DNA from 3 places in the Paenibacillus sp. J22R67 genome. Region 1 is predicted to be linked to each of the others. Evidence: riboswitches for the same ligand, from Rfam matches in the RefSeq annotation. Region 1 holds a riboswitch; each other region holds the start of a gene.
The links. Region 1 has a riboswitch for cyclic di-AMP ahead of AC58VC_RS32410 (APC family permease). Riboswitches for the same ligand answer to the same signal wherever they lie in the genome.
Positions count from the first base shown of each region.

Region 2: another riboswitch for cyclic di-AMP. It lies ahead of AC58VC_RS35725 (resuscitation-promoting factor); the one in region 1 lies ahead of AC58VC_RS32410 (APC family permease).
Region 3: another riboswitch for cyclic di-AMP. It lies ahead of AC58VC_RS37290 (C40 family peptidase); the one in region 1 lies ahead of AC58VC_RS32410 (APC family permease).

Region 1 covers NZ_JCAUAX010000013.1:64,286-67,563, forward strand. The annotation lists gene AC58VC_RS32405 (NAD(P)/FAD-dependent oxidoreductase) at 1-1,230, shown strand; cyclic di-AMP (ydaO/yuaA leader) riboswitch at 1,416-1,576, shown strand; gene AC58VC_RS32410 (APC family permease) at 1,674-3,278, shown strand, end outside.
Region 2 covers NZ_JCAUAX010000019.1:12,356-15,633, forward strand. The annotation lists gene AC58VC_RS35715 (ABC transporter permease) at 1-447, opposite strand, end outside; gene AC58VC_RS35720 (ABC transporter ATP-binding protein) at 444-1,187, opposite strand; cyclic di-AMP (ydaO/yuaA leader) riboswitch at 1,470-1,663, shown strand; gene AC58VC_RS35725 (resuscitation-promoting factor) at 1,954-3,093, shown strand; gene rnmV (ribonuclease M5) at 3,210-3,278, shown strand, end outside.
Region 3 covers NZ_JCAUAX010000025.1:13,554-16,831, reverse strand. The annotation lists gene AC58VC_RS37300 (M1 family metallopeptidase) at 1-276, shown strand, start outside; gene AC58VC_RS37295 (hypothetical protein) at 334-1,152, shown strand; cyclic di-AMP (ydaO/yuaA leader) riboswitch at 1,321-1,459, shown strand; gene AC58VC_RS37290 (C40 family peptidase) at 1,463-1,936, shown strand; gene AC58VC_RS37285 (MSMEG_1061 family FMN-dependent PPOX-type flavoprotein) at 2,016-2,678, shown strand; guanidine-I (ykkC/yxkD leader) riboswitch at 2,746-2,848, shown strand; gene sugE (quaternary ammonium compound efflux SMR transporter SugE) at 2,928-3,248, shown strand.

The sequences.
Region 1 (3,278 bases):
ATGAGTAAGCCGAAGGTAGTTATTCTGGGCGCTGGCTACGGTGGGCTAGTAACCGCAATAAGGCTGCAGAAGCAGATCAAAGCAGATGAAGTGGCAGTCACACTGGTGAACAAACACGATTATCACTACATGACGACGCATCTGCATATGCCGGCAGCTGGTACTGATCATCATGAAAATGCGCGTGTAGCCATTAAGGAACTGATCGATGAGCGGAAAATTCATTTTATTAAAGCGACGGTTAGGCAGATTTTGCCTGAGGAGAAGAAGGTTGTTCTGGCGGACGAAGTCCTTACTTACGATTACCTGGTAGTGGGGCTTGGAAGTGAAACGGAAACCTTTGGTATTCCAGGACTGCGTGAGTATGCGATGACGATTAACAGCATTAATAGTGTCCGCTTCATACGCCAACATACGCAGTACATGTTCGCTAAATATAAATTGGACTCCAAGCATAAGGAATATTTGACCATCGTCGTTGGAGGCGCAGGTTTCACAGGTACGGAGTTTGTTGGAGAATTAGCGGATCGGATTCCTGATCTTTGCCAAATGTTTGACGTTGACCCTGCACTTGTTCAAATCATTAATATCGAAGCATCGCCTACCGCTTTGCCGCCAGGACTGCCGAATGATCTCGTGGAATACGGCATGGAAGTGATGCGCCGCAAAGGGGTTCAATATAAATTATCTACCGCCATTAAGGCATGCGAGCCCGGCGGTGTCCTACTGGGAGACGGCCAATTCATTCCTGCCGGCACTGTTATTTGGTCGGGCGGCGTCCGCGGGAATTCCCTGCTGCAGGATGCTGGCTTCCATGTTCAACGCGGCAGGGTCAAGGTGGATGATTACTTGCGTTCCTTGCAATATCCCGATGTTTTTATTACGGGGGATTGCTCCATTGTCATGAGCCCAGAAGGCACGCCATACCCCGCCAATGCCCAAATCGCGGTCCAGCAGGGCTATAATACGGCAACAAACTTGCTCCATACCCTGAGGGGGAAGCCCTTGCGACCTTTTGCCTATGATTACAAAGGGACGGTCGCCTCGCTGGGTCGCGGAGAAGCTATTGGCATCCTGAAGGTCAAAAAAGTGAAAGGTAAACTTGCCGCATTTCTCAAAAAAATGATCGATGCCCGCTATTTATTTCTCATTGGCGGTATCCCACTCATCTGCAAAAAGATGATTTTTAAGCAAAAACAAGCCACAAGAAAGCGTCATGTGAGAAATTAATTTGACTAAAATACGCTAAAACCTAATGATTCCGACAATAAGCTAGTAAATCAGAGATACTGAAAGGATTATACCATTGTAAGCGGATTATCAAATGAATGTGGGGAGGGAATAATCTTTTTTAAGATTTTTCCCTCCTTTACTATGAGCTAATAAGAGAGTAGTATCAACTCGTACGTTAACAGTTGAATATTTCGCTTAATTTTCTATTCAGAAAAGCGGGGGAACCATAGGTTTCAACGGGGTGAGTAAGGTGCGTCTTGTCGCATGCGGCAGATACCTTTAGGGCAGATTTCTCGCAGCCCGAACCCGTCAGCTAACCTCGTAAGCGGTCGTGAGAAAGGAGAACATGTGGCTAAGCACAAGGTCTATCCTTGTGTTTTTTTGCGCTTAAAAATGGGAAATCAAGCTGAAAACTAGGTTATTTGGAGGAATTTCAAAGCATGACAAGTGACTCACTGAAAAAGATTGTATTCGGTAAACCGCTGAAATCGGCGGAGCTGGAATCTGAGAAAATGCAGGTATGGAAGGCTCTGCCCATCCTATCTTCGGATGCCCTGTCTTCGGTAGCCTATGGCACGGAGCAGATTTTGCTAGAGCTTGCGACTGTTGGGGTTGCTGCTTTTGCTTTCTCATTGCCGATAGCAATCTCGATTATTGCTTTAATCATGCTTCTTGTTTTGAGCTATCGCCAGGTGATTGAGGCCTATCCGATGGGCGGCGGAGCTTACATGGTGGCCAAGGAAAATTTGGGAATGATGTCGGGAAGACTGACTGGGGTTTCACTGCTGATTGATTACACGTTAACCGTTGCGGTTTCGATTTCGGCAGGTGTGCAGGCGATAACGTCGGCTTTCCCAGTTACAGTGCCTTATATTGTCCCCATAGCCTTAGTGCTCGTCTGGGTGATGGTTTGGCTGAATTTACGGGGTACTTCTGAATCCGGCACCGTGTTCGCGATTCCAACGTACTTTTTTATCCTGTGCATACTGCTCCTGATTGGTAAAGGGATCTTCGATATGCTGACAGGATCCATGAACACGCATGAGTTTCAAGTGGTTCCCAGCTCGATGACGAGCTCACTTACATTGTTTGTCATTCTAAAAGCTTTTTCATCCGGCTGCTCGGCCGTGACAGGTATTGAGGCGATCTCGGATGCGGTGCCGCATTTCCGTACGCCATCTGTCAAAAATGCCAAGAGAACCCTGGCTTCCCTCGGTACTCTGCTGGCTATTGTCTTTGGCGGTGTCACCTTGCTGAGCTTGGGTTATGGGATTGCACCTGATCCGCACGGACATACTTCGGTCTTGTCGATGGTTACGGAGCAGGCATTTGGGCGTGGAATCATGTATTATGCGACACAGATTGGCACCATGCTGATCCTGGTGTTGGCTGCGAATACGAGCTTCAACGGGTTTCCGATCCTGGCGTCTATTATGGCTCAGGATAAAAACTTCCCGCGCATGTTCTCGTACCGGGGAGATCGGTTGTCGTTTCACTACGGGATCGTAACGTTAGGCGTTTTGGCAAGTATCTTGCTCGTCATTTTTAAAGGAAAAACCGATGCACTCATTCCACTTTATGCGATTGGCGTCTTTTTATCTTTTACCCTTGCCCAAAGCGGTTTGGTCCGCAAATGGTTCAGAGAACGTCCGGCCGGCTGGATCGGCAAGTTCGTAATTAATGGTCTGGGGGGAATTGTTTCCCTTGCTGTTTTGATTATTTTCTGTATTACCAAATTTAGCGAAGGCGCTTGGATTGTTATTATTGTGACGCCGATTTTACTTTGGGGAATAACCAAAATTAGCAATCACTATGATGATGTAGCCAAACAGCTGCGCATTGATATCACGCAAGAACGCGTATGCACGAAAGAACCTGTGATCATAGTGCCTGTAGCAGGCATTCACCGAGTGGTGGCGCAGTCTTTGAATTATGCCAAATCCTTATCTCCAAATGTCATTGCTTTCTACGTATCGTTTTCGGATGAGGATGAAGAGGCGATGCAGGAGAAATGGGATAAGTGGGACCCAGGCGTTCGGCTTGTT
Region 2 (3,278 bases), on a different contig from region 1:
TAATAGAAGCAAGGCAAGCATCCATAAGAAATGCTGTTCGTCATGACCGAGGCAGTGATGATATAAGGGCCATAATACGACCCATGCCAGAAATGTCCAAAAGGCTTGCAGCGCCAAGCTGTACTTGAATCCGCCGCGGAAGTAGGGGCCCATCTGATGTTCAATACGCAGTAAAAACATACGGTCTGCGCTTCTGGCTAGTGTGCGAATCGGGCTTGAGGATAACAAAGGTACAAGCAGCAAAAGGACGATCCACAGATAGGGATAATCTGTCGGAAGGCGCTGTAGTATTTTTGCATAATAATAGGAAGAAAGGATGACAAGAAATAACAGGAAGCCAAAAAAATTACTGCGCGCTGCATACTGCAGGTAGCCCATGGATTCCTTCATATAATGTTCAAACCTCTTCTGCCATAGGGCACGGGTATCCATGTCCATCGCTTTCATACCAGTTCTCCTTTTACAAGCTTATAGAAGATGTCGTCCAGTGACGCTTGCTGGAGCCCTGTTTGCTGACGTAATTCGACTAAATCGCCTTGGGCGACCATGTGTCCTTTGTGCAGGACGACATAGTTATCGCAATATTTTTCAATCGTAGACAAAATATGCGAAGATATGAGGAATGACGCGCCACGTTGCTTCATTTTGACCATTAACTCCAGCAATGAGCGGATGGCTAACGGATCGAGTCCGAGAAAAGGTTCATCAATGATGTAGAGGGAAGGTTCGATTAAGAACGCATTCATGATCATGACCTTTTGCTTCATCCCTTTGGATAAATGGCTTGCGAAGGAATTGAGCTTGTCCTGCATGTGAAACTGTTCGAGCAGCGCTTGTGAACGGGAGAGATAGTCATCCTTCGTTAAGCCGTAGGCCATGGCGGTTAACTCCAGGTGTTCACGAATGGTTAACTCTTCATATAGCTCTGGACTTTCCGGTACATAAGCATAAGTGGCACGGTAAGGCAGCGGATCTTCGGCTAACGTCAAACCGTTAATTTTTACCCAACCCCTTTGTGGTTGAAGCAGTCCAAGGATGTTCTTGATGGTCGTACTTTTTCCTGCGCCATTCAGTCCGATCAATCCCATCATTTCACCCTGACGAATTGTAAATGTGAGGTCGTGAAGAACGGGCTTATTTGGTAAATATCCCCCGAATAAAGAGTCAACTTGTAATATGGGACCCATCTCAGTGCCTCCCTAAATATCTAATTATTGGAATTTATACATCAGTTTCATACCTGATAATTATAAACAAATTTAGTTTAGAAGCCTAGTTTAAGAGTGAAAACACGAAGAAACTTAGTATTCGTACGTTATAGTGAGATAAATGTAGATAAAAAGTGGTTTTGTTTTGAAAATAAGCTATTTTTAAATGATTTAGCCCTTTTTAGTAGGTGTCAATCCCTTTACAGGCAGAGATTAACAGCGTAATATACTTTTCATAATAACTTAATAACCAATTTGCCATTTTTCCATTCGCTGAGTTCCAATTATGGGAACGGGGGAACCACTGTTAACTTATAAAGCGGTATCGCTGACGAAGTAAACAGAGTGAGTAACAGGGGTGAATCTTGGACGTTTAACGGAAGTTTACGTCTGAGTAGGGCGACTCTCACGTCCGAATCCGTCAGCTAACCTCGTAAGCGTAAGAGAGGTAACGATTGTCGTTCGTGCTATTTGTGTATTTTTACTATGCAAACTAAGCCAGCGAGAAGAGTCCTCTTCTTGCTGGCTTTTTGTCCCCATAAGGACCTTTAACTGTTTCGGACGATTAATCACAGCCCGGAATTCATAGGATGATGAATAGCAAAGCTGGGTGGGACGACCAGAACGCAGCCGTTTCTTAGCAGCTGCCGATGGACGACACGTTAAGTTAAATTAAAAACCTTAGTCGCGTCAAATTTATTCATGCTGTAACCTGGCGGCGAGGCTTTGAAGGAGGACCGAAGAAGTGGGCAGTATCTCTTTTAGCGAGACCCATGTAAAACGATCATCCAGCATGTCCTTCGCATTGCGATGGAAGCATGAAAACTTGCGTTTGATTTTAAGCCTGGCTATAATCTCAATCGCAATGACTTTCATGTTTTTGGTGTTGTTGTACGGTACGGCTACCAAGAGCGTATCCGTGGTTGTGAATGGACAAGAAACCGTTGTGCATACGAAGCAATGGGTCCTGCAACGCCTACTGGATGAACAAGCCATAACGATTGGTGAACACGATGAAATATCTGCAGACCCTACTGCTACAATCAAGGGCGGGGACAAATTCGTCATCGAACACGCTTCTCCAATTCAATTGACTGCTGATGGAAAGACCACCACTGTTTACACAACTGCAAGAACGGTTGAAAGTGCATTGCAACGTTTACATATTGCACTTGGGGAGCACGATAAGCTGACTCCCGAACCGACATCCTCTTTGAGCACTGGCGATGAAATCAAAATCGTCCGTGTCAAAAAAGAGACGGAAGAAGTAACAGAGCCGATCGCATTCGACACGGAGAAGAAAAGTGATGCATCGCTGCTTAAAGGTAAAGAGCAGGTCGTTCAAGAAGGTAAAGAGGGCGTACTTCTGAAAAAGAAAGAAAAGACTTACGAAGATGGCGTGTTAGTTGCAGAAGCTGTTGTAGGTCAAGAAGTACAAGAACAAAGTGTTAAAAAAGTAGTGTCGATTGGCACGAAAAATCCCGTTGTTGTTCTATCAGCATCATCCCCTAGTGTGGATGAAGTTTCTAAGAATGGTGTGACATTTGGGTATAAACAAATCCTTAAGAATGTGAAGCTCACGGCTTATTCAGCGGGAGCCGATTCGACAGGGAAATCCGAGGGTACTCCTGGGTACGGTAAGACGTATACAGGAACTACGGTTACTGAGGGCAGAACGATTGCGGTTGATCCGAAAGTTATCCCACTGGGTTGGTGGGTTTACATTGAGGGCGTTGGCTTCCGTCGTGCTGAGGACATCGGTAGCGGTGTGAAAGGCCAAATGATCGATGTCTACTTTGAAGATCATGGCTATGCCAATAAATTCGGAACGAAGCAAGGCTACACGGTCTATGTCGTAGGACCGAAAAAGCCGTCTGAAAATTAACGTGTAAACGTCTGTTTCAGCGGGAACAATGTCAATATACGTTGCCAGGCAAGCAGCCTGGGCGAAAGAAGAGGGAACCCCTCTTCTTTTTCTGCGTACTGGGAAGGGAACCGATTATGATTAAAGAAGTCATTGTCGTTGAAGGCAAGGACGATACGGCAGCTATTCGCCGAGCCGTCGAGGCG
Region 3 (3,278 bases), on a different contig from region 1:
GGCGGAAATTCGCCCGAAGTGCCGATTCAGTTCCATTTCGCCGACGGTACGGTTCTCGACAAAACATGGGACGGCAAAGAGAGCAGCATTGAGTACAAACTAACCCACACGACGCCTGTTGATTGGGTTCGCATTGATCCGAACTACTCGCTCATTCTAGAAAACAAACATATTAATAACTTCATGCAAGCAGAAGTAGATACCAAGTGGAAACTCCGCCTGAATCTCGGCATTATTCAATTCCTGCAAGCTATTTTCGGGTGGGTGGCCTGGTAGGCGCCCACTCTACAAGGCAAGTTTGCCTTCAGAAAACAACGCTTAGGAGGGACACCCGTGACAACCTATCTCAAATCCGGCTTCAGGGCGGCTCTACGGCAACCCTTCGCTACGATTGTTTTATTCATCTACCAAATGTGCTGGGGCATGCTGCTGTATAAGCTTGTACAAGGGGTGCTAGTTCCCCTCATGCACCGGTTTCCTGGCGGCGACCAGCCGAAGGAAGCGCTCCAGCTTTTTCTAGCCGAAAGTCAGTTCCAGTTATTCAAAACGGATCTTAGCCATTCCTACCTGTGGTGGCTGGCTATCTTGCTCCTAGCTCGCATGCTGCTCACCCCGATGATGAATAGCGGCGTCTACTACTCGCTCACACATTCGGATCAAAATGCTGGCTATCGCTTCGTCCGCGGCATCAAGGAACTCATGCTTCCCTTCTTCGCCGTGTATATAATCCGAATCGCCATGTCTCTGCTGCCACTCATCTGGGTACTGCCCAAAGCGCAGAAGGTGCTGGCTCACAGCACATCTTACGAACAAGCTTCCCTCGACTTACTGCCTTGGCTCATGGGGATGCTGGTTTATGGCTTCCTGCTGCATCTACTTTTTATGTACGTGCAGTTCGCTATTGCGGCGCATCTCGGCATCGTATCCACGGTCATAACGTTCATGCGGTATTCACTTCCAATTATCGGCCTTTCTCTGATACTTTTACTCAGTTCAGGACTTTTGGCAGGGATCACAGTTACTACGACCTATATCTGGGCAGGTCTGGTAGCGCTGATCATTTATCAGCTTTTCCCGCTCTTCCATATTTTCATGCAAATGTGGTCCATCACTTCGCAATATCAGCTTCTTTCCGCCAAAATGAGCCGATGAAACCTAATAAATAAAACCATTAATGGTTTAGATTTGTTCAATCCCCTTGCAAAAGGGGATTTTTTTGTCTGTAAAGCGAACCTTTACACATTTTTTCAGACCAAATTGCACGAAAAAGGAGGAATTTCGATGTTTATGACGAATTAAAGTGACTAGCATCAAAAAACCAAATATTTCATGCCGAATTCCTCATTTCTTGGGGAAACGGGGGAACCATACCGGGTGAATTGATCTTGCAAGACAGGGATCATAGGGAACCTTCAACCGAACCCTCCAGCTAACCTCGTAGGCACCGGAAGGAGACAAGCAGTTGAAAAAGGTTGTTGCTCTTCTTTTTAGTCTTGTTTTGTTTTTGAGTGTAGCTTTAGGGAGTGTGTCTGCGTCAGAATCCACATTGGACTCAACGGTTGACGAATTGATTGGAACACCGTACCGCGATGCGGGAACGACAACAAGAGGCTTTGATTGCTCTGGTTTCACATCGTACGTGTTCAATAAATTCGGCATTGACCTTCCTCATAGTTCAGCAGCTCAAAATAAAGAGGGCTACTGGATCGACAAAAGTGATCTGCGTAAAGGTGATCTTGTGTTCTTCGACACAGGGGGTAAAGGCGTTTCTCACGTTGGCATCTACCTTGGAAACGGTGAATTCATTCACTCTGCTTCCAATGAAGGTATCGTGAAAAACAAACTAAGCGAATCCTATTATGCGAAAAGGTATGTATCCGCTAGACGTGTTCTGTGGGATGATATCTATAATCAACTAACTGCTGAATCCAAGTAATTTTCTTGTTCCTCATGAATAAAGCCCAGACAAGCGTTAGCTCGAATGAGCCGCTTTTCAGGGCTTTTATTCTTTTCTTGTGGTTACAAATTTGTCAGAAGCGCTTGGGCTTCGAGAAAGGACACCAACCATGTCGCTAACAAGTGGAAACGACAACCCGCCATTCCCTGGTATCATTCAGTCCCTTGAGGAGCTAAGACCCCGTGTCGGAGAGCCCCACCTTGCCGTCCAAAATAAAGTTATCTCCAGCATCGACGATCATATACGCGCTTTTTTGGCAAAATCCCCTTTATTTTTCTTGTCTACGTCAAATAAAGAGGGTCTATGCGACGTCTCTCCGCGCGGTGACCATCCAGGCTTCGTCCATGTCCTGGATGATCGTCGTCTGATCTATCCTGAACGGCTGGGGAATCGCCGCATTGACTCTCTGCAAAATCTGCTCGACAATCCCCAAGTCGGCATGGTGTTCGTAATCCCCGGTGTCGAAACCGTGCTGCGGATTAACGGACGCGCTTGGCTGACGCAAGATGAGCAATTGCTCGAAGGTATGCAGCTTGGCGGCAAGCTCCCCGTTGTAGGGGTTGGCGTTGAAGTGCAGGAATGCTTCGTTCACTGCAGTCGCGCCCTCAAGCTATCCAAGATTTGGGAGCAAGACACTTGGCTGCCAGAACAGGAGCACCCGGATAGCATGGCAATGTTCCGTGCTCACGTGGCTCTGAATGGCGTCGAGCTGAAGGAATAGAGCAAAGCATCACCTTATGAGAAATTGTGTAACTTGACATAGCATGTAAGCCGTCCTATAATTACGACATCATGTTTCTAGGGTTCCGGGGCGCTGCAGCGCTGGTCTGGTCCGAGAGAAAACACACAGCGGATACGCTGTGATCACGGAGGGGAAAAAGCCCGGGAGTCTTATCGCGATGCGATAGTGCTTCCAGGCTTTTTCTTTTTGCCGCGCATCTTCGAATACTTATTGAAGGAGTGATTCACGGTGGCATGGTTATATCTGGTCATTGCAGGTGTTTTTGAAGTCGTATGGGCGATCTCATTGAAGTTCTCCAATGGTTTCACACGACTGATTCCATCAAGCATCACCATTGTCGGCATGATTATCAGCTTTTATTTTCTGGCAGCAGCTACGAAAACTCTTCCTATCGGCACAGCGTATGCCGCTTGGACGGGTATTGGCGCTGTAGGGGCGATTATTATCGGTACCCTATTCCTGAATGAGCCTATTAGTTTACTGCGTATTCTATTCATGATCCTCATTCTGGTCGGCGTTCTCGGCCTTAAGTTCACATCTGGACATTAAGCCTAACGTTTCTTACTTCACTTTGGCCGA